3 regions of the Paenarthrobacter sp. NPDC090517 genome follow, and region 2 is predicted to be linked to each of the others. Evidence: riboswitches for the same ligand, from Rfam matches in the RefSeq annotation. Region 2 holds a riboswitch; each other region holds the start of a gene.
What was found. A riboswitch is a leader RNA that binds a small molecule or an ion and turns the genes downstream of it on or off. The one in region 2 is predicted to bind cyclic di-AMP.

Region 1 (3,750 bases), on a different contig from region 2:
GACCGTATTGTCGGACTCGCAGCAGGTGGGGACGACTACGTCACTAAACCCTTCAGCATGGAAGAAGTCCTCCTGCGACTTCACCGCCTGGTCCAGCGCTCCGGCGTAGCCGCCATGGACACCGCGGAGCTTGTGGTAGGCGACCTCACGCTCAACGTAGATACCCGGGAAGTAACCCGCGCCGGCCAGGACATCCCGCTGACCGCCACCCAATTCGAGCTGCTGCGCTATCTCATGGAGAACCCCAAACGAGTTGTCAGCAAAGCCCAGATCCTGGACCGCGTGTGGGACTACGACTTCGGTGGCCAGGCCAACATCGTGGAACTCTACATCTCCTATCTGCGCAAGAAGATCGAAGCCAAGCACCCCCCGATGATCCATACCGTCCGGGGTGCCGGATACGTCATCAAGCCTGCGGATTAGGCATTGAGCACCCTCTCAGGAGTGGCCAGGAAGTCAAGAGCGGCCGGACAAACTCCGCGCAGTTGGCTCAACCCCTCCACTTGGCACTTGCGTACACGCTTGGTCCTGGTGGCCATGGCCCTGCTGATCGCCATTTGCGCTGCGGTGGGAGTTGTCAGCTACGCCTCCATGGACATGGTTTTCAACAGGCAGCTCGACAGGCAGTTGGAGCAGGCGTCCAGCCGCGCGAATGACTTCGGCAGGCCGCCGTCGAACTTTCCGTCATCCCCCGGCAGGCCGGACCCTTTGGAAGCGCGCGGGCAGGCGGCGGGCACGCTCAACGCGAGGATCGACGGCTCCGCTGTGCGTAGCTCGGGTTTGATCGACGCCCAAGGTAACCGCGTCTCGCTCTCAGCAGACGACGAGCAGGTCCTGGTGTCGCTCCCCACGAACAACCACCCCGTGGACCGATCACTGTCCAACGGCGATTACCGGCTGGTGGCAGTCAAGACCACCTATGGCGATGTGATCGTGACGGGCCTGCCGCTCGCGGACAAACAGAGCGCCGAAGCCTCGCTGGTGTGGACCATGGTGCTGGTCTCGCTGGGTGGCCTGGTGGTGATCGGCCTCGTGGGGACGGTCATCATCCGCCGGACCATGCGTCCGCTCGAGCAGCTCTCCGAGGTGGCCACAAAGGTTGCGCGCCTGCCTCTCGACGCCGGTGAGGTGGCACTGGCGGTGCGCGTACCGCCGTCGGCATCCCACCCTGGAACGGAAGTTGGCAGCGTCGGCCATGCCTTGAACCAGATGCTGAACAACGTTTCGAGCGCGCTGGAAGCCCGGCAGGAAAGCGAAACCAAAGTGCGCCAGTTTGTGGCCGATGCCTCGCACGAACTACGAACGCCCCTGACCGCCATCCGGGGCTACACAGAGCTGCTGAGGATGACGGAAACGTTCACCGAGGATGGCCGGAAGTCGCTGGCGCGGGTCCAAAGCCAGTCCGAACGCATGACCACCTTGGTGGAGGACCTTCTACTGCTGGCGCGGCTGGACGAGGGCAAGCCCGTGAAAGTCGAAAACGTAGACCTGACACAGCTGGTCATCGAAACGGTGAGTGACGAGAAAGTCATGGCGCCGGACCACATCTGGCAGCTCCAGCTCCCTGACGAGCCCATCACTGTGCGCGGCGATGCCACCCAACTTCACCAGGTGCTGGCCAATTTGCTGTCCAATGCCCGCAAACACACCGATCCCGGCACCACTGTGGCTACAGGTGTCATGCTCTCCGCCGATGGCAGCGCCGTGGTCACGGTGACGGACAACGGCCCCGGAATTCCTGAAGATTTCCAGGGCCGGATCTTCTCCCGGTTCGCCCGCGCTGATGTCGCAAGATCAGGAACTGAGGGCACCTCCGGACTCGGCTTGTCCATTGTGGAATCCATCGTTTCGGCGCATGGCGGTAGCGTGGAAATGACCTCGCGGCCGGGGCGCACCGAATTCGCCCTTCGATTCCCTACCGTCACCACCGAAGGCATATAACGAATCGGGCAAGGCGACTCACCGGCATCGTGATCTCTGTTACCTAAATGTGACTTCTACGGAATCCTCCTGTACCGTCGAAAGGGTGGGTCGTCCCTAGCAGGCCCACATCCGGGATGCGCCGAGCTCTGCCACTTCCCGGAGTCCGTTCTTTCTCCGAGGCAGAGACGGGGGACCCAGAGTCTCCGGGCCAGGCCACTTTTGGCCGGCCCTTGGGGTGAAGCCGCAGCATGATGCGCGGCCGGATGACCTCATCCGAACCCGACAGCTAACTCCGCAGGCGCTGAGAGGTAATCACATGTCTGAATTTAACGATCAGACGCGCCCTTCCGCGCGTCACAGCGACGAACACAACGCACCGCTCACCAAGTCGCAGTCCGTCCTCAAGAACGCAGCCCGCCAGGGTAAGTCCGGCCACCGCATGTCCGTAGTTGCCGGTGTTGTGGCAGCTGCATTGGGCGTTGCATCGCTCGGAACCGCCGCAAACGCCGCACTGACCCTCCCCGAGGCCAGCCGCGTAGCCGGAACCCAGTCCAGTGCGCAGGTCAACACCAACAAGTCGGCTGAGATCTCTGCTTCCCTGAATGCTGCCGCCGAAAAGGGCGCAGCCGACAGGGCCGCCGCGGATAAGGCCGCCGCAGACAAGGCCGCCGCCGAGAAGGTTGCCGCTGACCAGGCCGCAGCTGCGCAGGCTGCAGCCGAAAAGGCTGCCGCTGATCAGGCTGCTGCCCAGGCCGCAGCTGAGAAGGCTGCTGCTGACGCTGCTGCCAAGCAGGCCGCCGACGCCGCTGCTGCCGCTGCCGCTGCGGAAGCCGCAGCAGCTGCTGCCGCTCCCAAGGCTGTGGATGACCCTGCGGCTGCCAAGGCGTACGCACTCAGCATCCTTGGCAACTACGGTTGGGGCCCGGGCGAAATGACTGCCCTCAACACGCTGTGGGAGAAGGAATCGAACTGGAGGACCACGGCGATGAACGCTTCCAGCGGCGCCTACGGCATCGTCCAGTCCCTGCCTGCTTCCAAGATGGCCACCGTGGGTCCTGACTGGGAAACCAACTACCAGACCCAGATCAAGTGGGGCCTGAACTACATCAAGGAGCGTTACGGATCCCCGTCCGCCGCTCTGGGCTTCCACTTGGCCAACAACTGGTACTAAACCAGACTGCTTGATTGCCGCGCCCGTTGCCGCCGTTCGCACCAGTGCCCACTGGAGCGGATAGCGGGAACGGGTGCGGTTTTGCCGTTTCACAGGTGCGGCGCTTAGTTCACAGTGGGGTCACAGTTGCCGCCTATTCGGCTCATATGGAGTGAGCTGATGCTGAATGTATGACGCTCACAGATCCCAAGCCGGTGATGAATCATCAGCTGCAGCGCTCCCCCGCGGACACACGCGCCTTAGTTCCTACCCTGGACTTCATCATCCCTGTGCTCAACGACGAGACCCAGCTGGAATACAAGCTTCGCAGCCTACACAGCCACCTCGCCGGTTCCTTCCCCCACACATTCCGGATCACCGTCGCGGACAATGCCAGCACGGACAACACCTTGCGGATCGCCGAACGCCTGGCCAGGGAACTCCCCGAGCTATTGGTGGTCCACCTTGAGCAGAGGGGTCGCGGAAACTCGCTCCGCCGGGTCTGGCTTTCCTCGCCCTCACCTCTGCTTGCGTACATGGACCCCCGTCTGACCATCGACCTTTCGGCGGTGGCGCCCCTACTTGCCCCGCTGATCTCCGGGCACTCCGACCTCGCGGTCGGCACGCGACTGGCCAAGGCCTCACACGGGACATTCAGCCGCCACCGTGAGGTCATT
Region 2 (3,750 bases):
GTCATAGTCCGCCACGTGGAATGCGGCGGGACCGAAAGCGACCGGAATTATCCAGAGTAATTCCAAATAAGCTAGGCTGGGGGTTGGCGTTCAGGGGGCGGCGGTGTGCACCGCTCGCCCCGGCAAGGGACGCGGTACGGTGGAGATTACGCAAGGAACTGCGTTCGAGGAGAGCTGAGCTGGATGACGGATCTGATCGATACCACTGAGATGTATCTTCGGACCATTTTGGAGCTTGAAGAAGAAAACATTGTGGCTCTCCGGGCCCGCATCGCCGAGCGCCTGCGCCACTCCGGACCGACTGTTTCCCAGACCATTGGACGCATGGAGCGCGATGGCCTGGTGATTGTGTCCAACGACCGCCACCTGGAACTGACGGAAGTGGGTCGCAAGCGCGCCACCGAGGTCATGCGCAAGCACCGCCTTGCGGAGCGCCTGCTGGCTGACGTGATCGGCCTGGACTGGGCGTACGTGCACGATGAAGCGTGTCGCTGGGAGCATGTCATGAGTGAGCGCGTGGAGCGTCGGCTCTACGAGCTACTGGAGCACCCCACGGAATCTCCCTATGGCAATCCCATTCCGGGTCTTGAAGCGCTTGGTGGCCTTGCCAGCCAGCCCTTCCCCCGGCTTGATGTCAACCTGCTGCAGGCCATGGACGGCTACGCTACCGATTCCCGCGTGGTGGTCAGCCGCCTGGCGGAGCCCATCCAGGTGGAGCCGGAGCTTCTTACCCAGTTGGACGAAGGCGGGATCCGTCCCGGAGCGAGCGTGTCCCTGGAACGCGTCGGCGAATACATCTCGGTCCGGGTCCCTGGTATTGAAGGCGCTTTGGAACTGCCTCCTGAAGTTGCCGCGCACGTCTTCGTCTCGCTCAGCTGACCGGGCGCTGGGTCAGTACAGTGTCAAACCTCACTTTTGGGCCTTCAGCGCGCGTGTGACCTGCGGTTTTTCGGAATTGATGATAAAGGGCTGCTGCGCTCAGCCCGTTCTTGTTGATAACGAATTTATTACCGAAGGCCTTAATCCCCTATAGTTATTTACTAGCGCTGATACCAAAGCGTTACCTGATCCGGAGCCGAGCTCTGCCAGCGGATCAGGTGTGTTATCCACCACTGGCAGAGGCGGGGGAACCACAAGCGGCTGTCTAAAGAAGCAGCCTTGGGGTGAAGTCCGCAGCAGAAGTGCCCACGTATGCAAGTCCCTCTTGGGATACCTGTGTGCCGTGAGCGCCTCGTGCGGACCGGGTCTTTGTACTCTCTGACCCGAATCCGACAGCTAACTTCGCAGGCTTTTGAGAGAGGAACAGAGTTTGACATCGCAGAACGTCAGGGGCCGCCGCCGCGCGTCCGGCCCCGCTGCTGAGCTGCGGCCAGCCACCGTCGTAACGGAGATCCGGCCTCGCGACACCGAGCGTCAGGTGCGCCGCCGTAAGAGCCCGTTGCGCCAGGTTGCCGACTTCGCCGCTGCCAGCGGCGTCGGGCAGAAGGCCGGTGTTGCGCTAGCCGCCACCGGACTTGCCCTGACTGTCGGCCTGCCTGCCACAAGTCCCGTCATGGCTACCTCGGAATCAGGCCAGACTGAGTCTGCCCTTGCCGTTGCCGCACCCGCGGGCAGCCAGCCCGAGGTTTCCGCTGCTGCATCAGCCAAGATCGACTTCAGCCGCGCAGCCGTCGCTACTGCTGCCGACCCGGACGGGAAGTTGAAGCAGTTGCTCAGCGCCCAATCGGCTGACAGCATCCAGCGGGCCTCATCCGTTGGCAGCATGGCAAGCCCCCTTGACACGCTCACCACGGCATCCCCCTTCGGCTACCGCATCAGCCCCCTCACGGGTGGCGCCGGTGATTTCCACCGTGGCCAGGACTTCGTTGCCCAGTGCGGTACGGCTGTTCATGCTGCAGCCACCGGTAAGGTCACCTTCGCCGGATGGCACGAGTATGGCGGAGGCAACCGCGTGGTCGTTGACCACGGTAACGGCCTCGAGACCACGTATAACCACCTGTCGTCCTTCACCGTCAAGGTGGGACAGACCGTTAACCGTGGCGACACCGTTGCACTCAGCGGCACCACGGGCGCTTCCACTGGCTGCCACCTCCACTTTGAGGTCCAGGTCAACGGTGAAGTCGTAGACCCCATGGGTTGGCTCTAAGCCATTTGATGGTTGCCTCTCGCATTCGAGAGTCACCCCGTGACCTGAATGTGACATTCGCGTTCAACTGTTGTAGCGTACAGAGCGCATCGGCTTTTTAGGGGGTCGATGCACTTGAGTGGATTGCCTAGCTCTGCCACCGCTCAAGGTCCGTTCGCATAAATCGTCTGGCAGGGGCGGGGGAACCACTTCCGGTCTTCGAAAGAAGGCCTTGGGGTTAAGTCGCAAAAGCTTCCTTGGAAGCAGCGCGGCCGGATGACTCCCATCCGAATCCGACAGCTCACCTCGCAGGCATTGGGAGAGGCTACCTACGTGTCATCACGCACTACCCCTGCGCGCCATCGCGCCCAAACGGTTCGCACGAATCCGTTGAATACGCTTTCCAAGGCTGTTTCATCCAACGCAGGAACTGTGGGTCGTCAGGCCGCCGTCCTGGCAGCAGCCTCAGGCCTCGTCCTCACCGTCGGCTTGCCGGCACAAGCCGCAGATACCGACGTTTCCAAGTCGGAGGCCTCCAGCACCCAACAACTGGCTGTTACCGCGGTTGTCACGGCAGAGCCAACAGCTACCGTTTCCTTCGAGAGCCCCACCGTGGCTACCAAGGAAGCTCCCAAGGCAGTCCAGCGCGCCGCGCGCGTTACCGAGCGTGCAGCGGCCAGCACTGAAGAAAAAGCTGAAGCGGTCACCGCGAAGTCATCCAAGGCCAAGGATTCGGCCTCAAGCGCAGCTGCGTCCGGTCTAGCCGCCATTGCCTACACCGGCATCGGCTCTCCCTACGTTTGGGGCGGCACCACACCGAACGGTTGGGATTGCTCCGGCTTCACCCAGTGGGTCTATGCACAGGCCGGCATCAGCATCCCCCGCGTCAACGCCTGGACGGCCATGACGCCCACCAGCGCTCCTGCTCCCGGCGACCTTGTCATGCAGAACGGCGGAGCCCACGTGGGCATCTACGTCGGCAACGGCATGATGATCAGCGCCTTGAATCCCGGCCAGGGAACGCTGCTGCACTCCGTAGCGTCCACCGGCACCTCATCGTTCTACACCCTCCGCTAGAAATTATCCGGTTCGGGGTCGGCCAGCATGCCCCCAACGTTGGCCAACCCATTACCCGCGTGCATCCCAACTGCACGCGGATACGAAAAGAGAAAATCATGACCAGTGCAAACAAGCTTGCACGGCACCGCGCTGAGGCCCCCAAGACCAGCTCGCTTGCCGTCATCGCGAAGGCCGTTAGCGACAACGCCGGTGGCGTTGGCCGCCAGGCAGCAGTTATTGCCGCTGCTTCAGGCCTGGTCCTGACCAGTGGAATCGCCGCCAACGCTGCCGACACCAACGTGGACCGCGAATCGACTTCCACGTCCACCCTCGACGTGCAGTCGGTAGTCCAGGCCACCATCGCCGCGGACTCCACGGTTGCCATTTCTTACGAGCGCCCTGTGGTCACCACGGTGGAAGCCCCGGCTCCCGTGGTCGTCGAGGAAGCCCCGGCCAAGGTTGAAGCCAAGGTCGAAACCAAAAAGGCAACCGCGGCTACCGCCAACGCAGCTCCGGCAGCCAATGCAACCGTTGCCGTCAGCAACGCGACCCCCGCCCCGGCGGCT
Region 3 (3,750 bases), on a different contig from region 2:
CCCAATGCCAACTATTCTCGGTCAGCAGTAGCGAATCAAGGCGACATCGGGCTATGTGCATAACGGTCCGGGCTCGGTTCCCGGGCTCTCACATTGCGCTGCGGACGAACACACAAAACGCGCAGTCGCGGAGGCTATCCATGGCCGAAAAAGTTCGGTAGTGTTCGAGTCACCGAATGGCCGGCAAACGTGTTTCACACCACACACTCCGGCCATTTATTTGCGGCCGCTTGGGGAACTCGGACGCGATCCCACGCGATGCCGAAAGGCACACACGTCAAGGAGGAACCAAGCAGTGTCACTCACGCCTGATTCCGGCACGGAGCGCACCACCACCGTGGTCATCGGAGCCGGCCTGTCCGGCTTGGCAGTTGCCAGTGAGCTCAGCCGCTATGGCGTGGGCTCAATCGTCGTGGACGGGTTCGGCGCACTGTCCACCACAGGTCCTTCCGTCCATACAGGCATGCTTCAACGCACTGAGGTGGCCGATCCTGCGGCCATGCAGGAACGCAACGAGATCCTCCGACACCTGCGGAACTACGCCGCCAACCATCAACTGGACGTTCGCAACACCACCCGCGCCGTCCGCCTTGATTTCCTGGGTTCGGACCCCTCCCGGCAAATCGGATACGGACTGGCCGCAAGCATGACCACAGCCGGCCTGAGGACCGGACTCCACGTATCCGGCCCCCTCGAATCCACTCCACGCCAATGGGCGGTCCACACAGCGAACGGCGTCCTCCTGGCGGACCACGTAGTAGTGACGCGCTGCGCCCAAAGCCAGTTACGCCGCATGCTCGCCGAACTTGGAATAGCCGTTGGCCAAAACTTCGCGGCCGCCATGCGGGCGGTAGGGATGCACCTGGTGGGCGTTGGGGACCTTATCACCCCGTCTCCCAAGGAAGTGCTGCGGCAAGCCAAGGCAGTGGGCCAAGCCATCTCCTCCAAGGTGGCCCTACCCGCAGGTCCGGGCATCGCCCTCGCCTAGGGGCACGCCGCCTAACTTTTCCTGCTGAACATAAACAAACAGAACTTAACGCCAAAAGCCGGTGCCTTCAAAGAAATTACTCTTTGAAGGCACCGGCCTTTGAACTGAAGCGTGAGGCTTTATGCGCCAGCGCGTACGTAGGTCAGGGGACCCGTTGCGGTCAACCAGCTGATCGGGTGGATGCCCGTCTGGTTGCCGTTGATGCCACCGCTGATTGCCTGGCCGTTGCCGATGTAGATAGCAACGTGGCCGGACTGGACGATCATGTCACCGGGCTGGGGGGTGCTAACAACCTTGCCGTAGTTCATGAACTGCATGGGACCGAGGTCGCCTACCGGGATGCCTGCGGAGCCAAGGGCCTTCTCGACCATGGCGGTGCAGTCCTGGAAGACACCGATCTGTGCGTAAGCCGAGGCGACCATGGCTGCGTTGACGCCGCCAGCGGCGGGGGCAGCAGCTGCAGGAGCAGCGGCAACCGGTGCAGCGGCAACAGGAGCAGCGGCGACCGCAGCCTTAGCGGCGACGGGTGCTTTTGCAGCAGCAGTGGTGACGGCTGCCTTCTTGGCCACGGGGGCCTCAACAACGGGAGCCGGCTTTTCGATGACCGGAGCTGCTACGGAAGCAACGGCCGGACGCTCGAAGTTGACGGTAGCCGTTGCCAGAGCGGTAACAACCTTGGTGGGTGCCTCGGAAACGGTCTCAGCGACCGTTGCGGGGCTGGAGTCGCGCTGAACCGGAGCCTCAGCTGCGTGAGCAGCAATGGAGCCGGTCAAAACGAGGCCCGAGGCTGCTGCGATAACAGCTGCCTGGCGGCCAGCGCCGGAAGCGTTGCTGGCTACTGCCTTCGAGATGGAGATGAACGGATTAGGACGTACGCTGTCCGCCTTACGACGGCCGCGAAGAATGCGTGAAGACATGAAAGAGCCTCTCCCGATGCCTGCGAGGTTAGCTGTCGGATTCGGATGGGAGTCACCCGGCCACTATCCCCCGCTGTTCAGCGGAAGCTTCGTGACTTCACCCCAAGGCACGCTCGAAAGCGACCTAAATTGGGTTCCCCGTCTCTGCCGTAGGTTTGTCTGCGAACGGATTCCGGACTGCGGCAGAGCTAGGCAATCAGGCCGGAAGTGCCCGCTACGTGGAACAGGCACAGGTACTACCGTACGCGATGATTCCACCGAAGTCACATTTAAGTAACGGGAAGTGGGCTTCTGGCGTGTCGCAGTATCCGTTTCGAGATATTCGCAGGTACGTAGAAAACCGCGTTATTCCGCGGAAGTATCGCTGTCCGGGCCGTTGAAAGCGGCAAGTTTCTTCCGCGCGGTAACAGCAAGGTAAATAACGAGACCCACAGCAACAACGGCCAATCCAACAATGCTCCAAGGGAAGGGCTGCGAGGCGTCAGCGGCAGGCTCACTGTTGCCCGTCCCCGGCGCCGCTGTACCGGCCGTGGGGACAGTGGCTGACGGCGCTGATGCCGACGGCGAGGCACCCACCGGGCCAGTCGCCGTCGTCGTGCTTCCCGCGGTGGCGGTGAACGTGAAGGTGCCCTCGATGGGGTGGGAATCCGAGCTGACTACGCGCCATACCACCGTGTATTCACCAGCGGGAGCACCCTGGCGAAGCTTTTGAACAGCCTGGTTGTCGATGATTTCGACCGGACCGTCCGCCCAGTTCTCACCGGCGGCCGTCACGGTTACACCGGAACCGATCGCGAGCGGGCGGTTGTTGAACGTGATGGAGACCGACGCCGGAACTTCCGCAACGCTGGCACCATTGGCTGGCGCGGTTGACTCGGCGACGTCGTGCGCGGACGCCGGAGCCGCGGAAAACAGCAAGGCGGACGCGAAGGCAAGGGCAGCGACGACGGCGGCCAGAAGCGGGCGGATGGTACGCATGGGGCGGTTTCTCCTAGTGTTGGCTTCCTTACAGACTAGGCGAATCGTTCAGAGGGCCCACACCGGACAACATAGGATTTGAGGGCAAACTCCCCTCGATCCCCGGAGACCTTCATGCTGAAACAAGGTTCTGCAATCGACCGCTACTTCAAAATCTCCGAACGTGGGTCCACGTACTCGCGGGAAATCCGTGGCGGCTTCGCGACCTTCTTCGCCATGAGCTACATCGTGGTGCTGAACCCGCTGATCCTCTCCGGACCTGACTCGAGTGGCGCTTCGCTGGGCTTCACGGCCGTGGCAGCCACCACGGCGTTCGTTGCCGGCATCCTGACCATCCTCATGGGCGCGTGGGCCAAACACCCGTTTGCCGTGGCCACAGGCTTGGGCGTCAACGCCTTCGTGGCAGTCACGGTGGCCTCCCATCCCGGGTTGACCTGGCCGGACATGATGGGGCTCGTGGTGTTGTCGGGCGTCACTATGCTCATCCTGGTGCTGACCGGTTTCCGGACAGCCGTGTTCAAGGCAGTTCCGGAGGCCCTGAAGACGGCAATTGTTGTGGGCATCGGACTCTTTATCGCTCTCATTGGTCTGGTCAACGCCGGTTTCGTCCGCCGCATCCCTGATGCCGCCGGGACCACCGTTCCGCTGGGCTTGGGCGTGGACGGCAAGCTCATGGGCTGGCCGACACTCGTTTTCGCAGTGGGCTTGATCCTGACCATCGCACTGGTGGTCCGAAAGGTCCGTGGCGCCATCCTGATCGGCATCGTGGTCTCCACCGCGCTGGCCGCGATCCTCGAATTTACGCTGCACATCGGACCAAGCTTTGACGGAACCAACGTCAACCCCCGCGGCTGGTCCCTGGTGGCT

Region 1: another riboswitch for cyclic di-AMP. It lies ahead of ACIQTW_RS09305 (hypothetical protein); the one in region 2 lies ahead of ACIQTW_RS15340 (C40 family peptidase).
Region 3: another riboswitch for cyclic di-AMP. It lies ahead of ACIQTW_RS11385 (NlpC/P60 family protein); the one in region 2 lies ahead of ACIQTW_RS15340 (C40 family peptidase).

Annotation. Positions count from the first base shown of each region.
Region 1 is NZ_JBIVXN010000002.1:93,580-97,329, forward strand. Features, by position in the region: gene ACIQTW_RS09295 (response regulator transcription factor) at 1-423, shown strand, start outside; gene ACIQTW_RS09300 (ATP-binding protein) at 445-1,941, shown strand; cyclic di-AMP (ydaO/yuaA leader) riboswitch at 2,051-2,238, shown strand; gene ACIQTW_RS09305 (hypothetical protein) at 2,240-3,094, shown strand; gene ACIQTW_RS09310 (glycosyltransferase) at 3,265-3,750, shown strand, end outside.
Region 2 is NZ_JBIVXN010000004.1:387,592-391,341, reverse strand. Features, by position in the region: gene ACIQTW_RS15350 (metal-dependent transcriptional regulator) at 184-879, shown strand; cyclic di-AMP (ydaO/yuaA leader) riboswitch at 1,064-1,305, shown strand; gene ACIQTW_RS15345 (M23 family metallopeptidase) at 1,310-2,146, shown strand; cyclic di-AMP (ydaO/yuaA leader) riboswitch at 2,285-2,454, shown strand; gene ACIQTW_RS15340 (C40 family peptidase) at 2,459-3,202, shown strand; gene ACIQTW_RS15335 (NlpC/P60 family protein) at 3,301-3,750, shown strand, end outside.
Region 3 is NZ_JBIVXN010000002.1:551,597-555,346, forward strand. Features, by position in the region: gene ACIQTW_RS11380 (FAD-binding protein) at 296-988, shown strand; gene ACIQTW_RS11385 (NlpC/P60 family protein) at 1,108-1,905, opposite strand; cyclic di-AMP (ydaO/yuaA leader) riboswitch at 1,909-2,100, opposite strand; gene ACIQTW_RS11390 (copper resistance protein CopC) at 2,251-2,883, opposite strand; gene ACIQTW_RS11395 (NCS2 family permease) at 2,998-3,750, shown strand, end outside.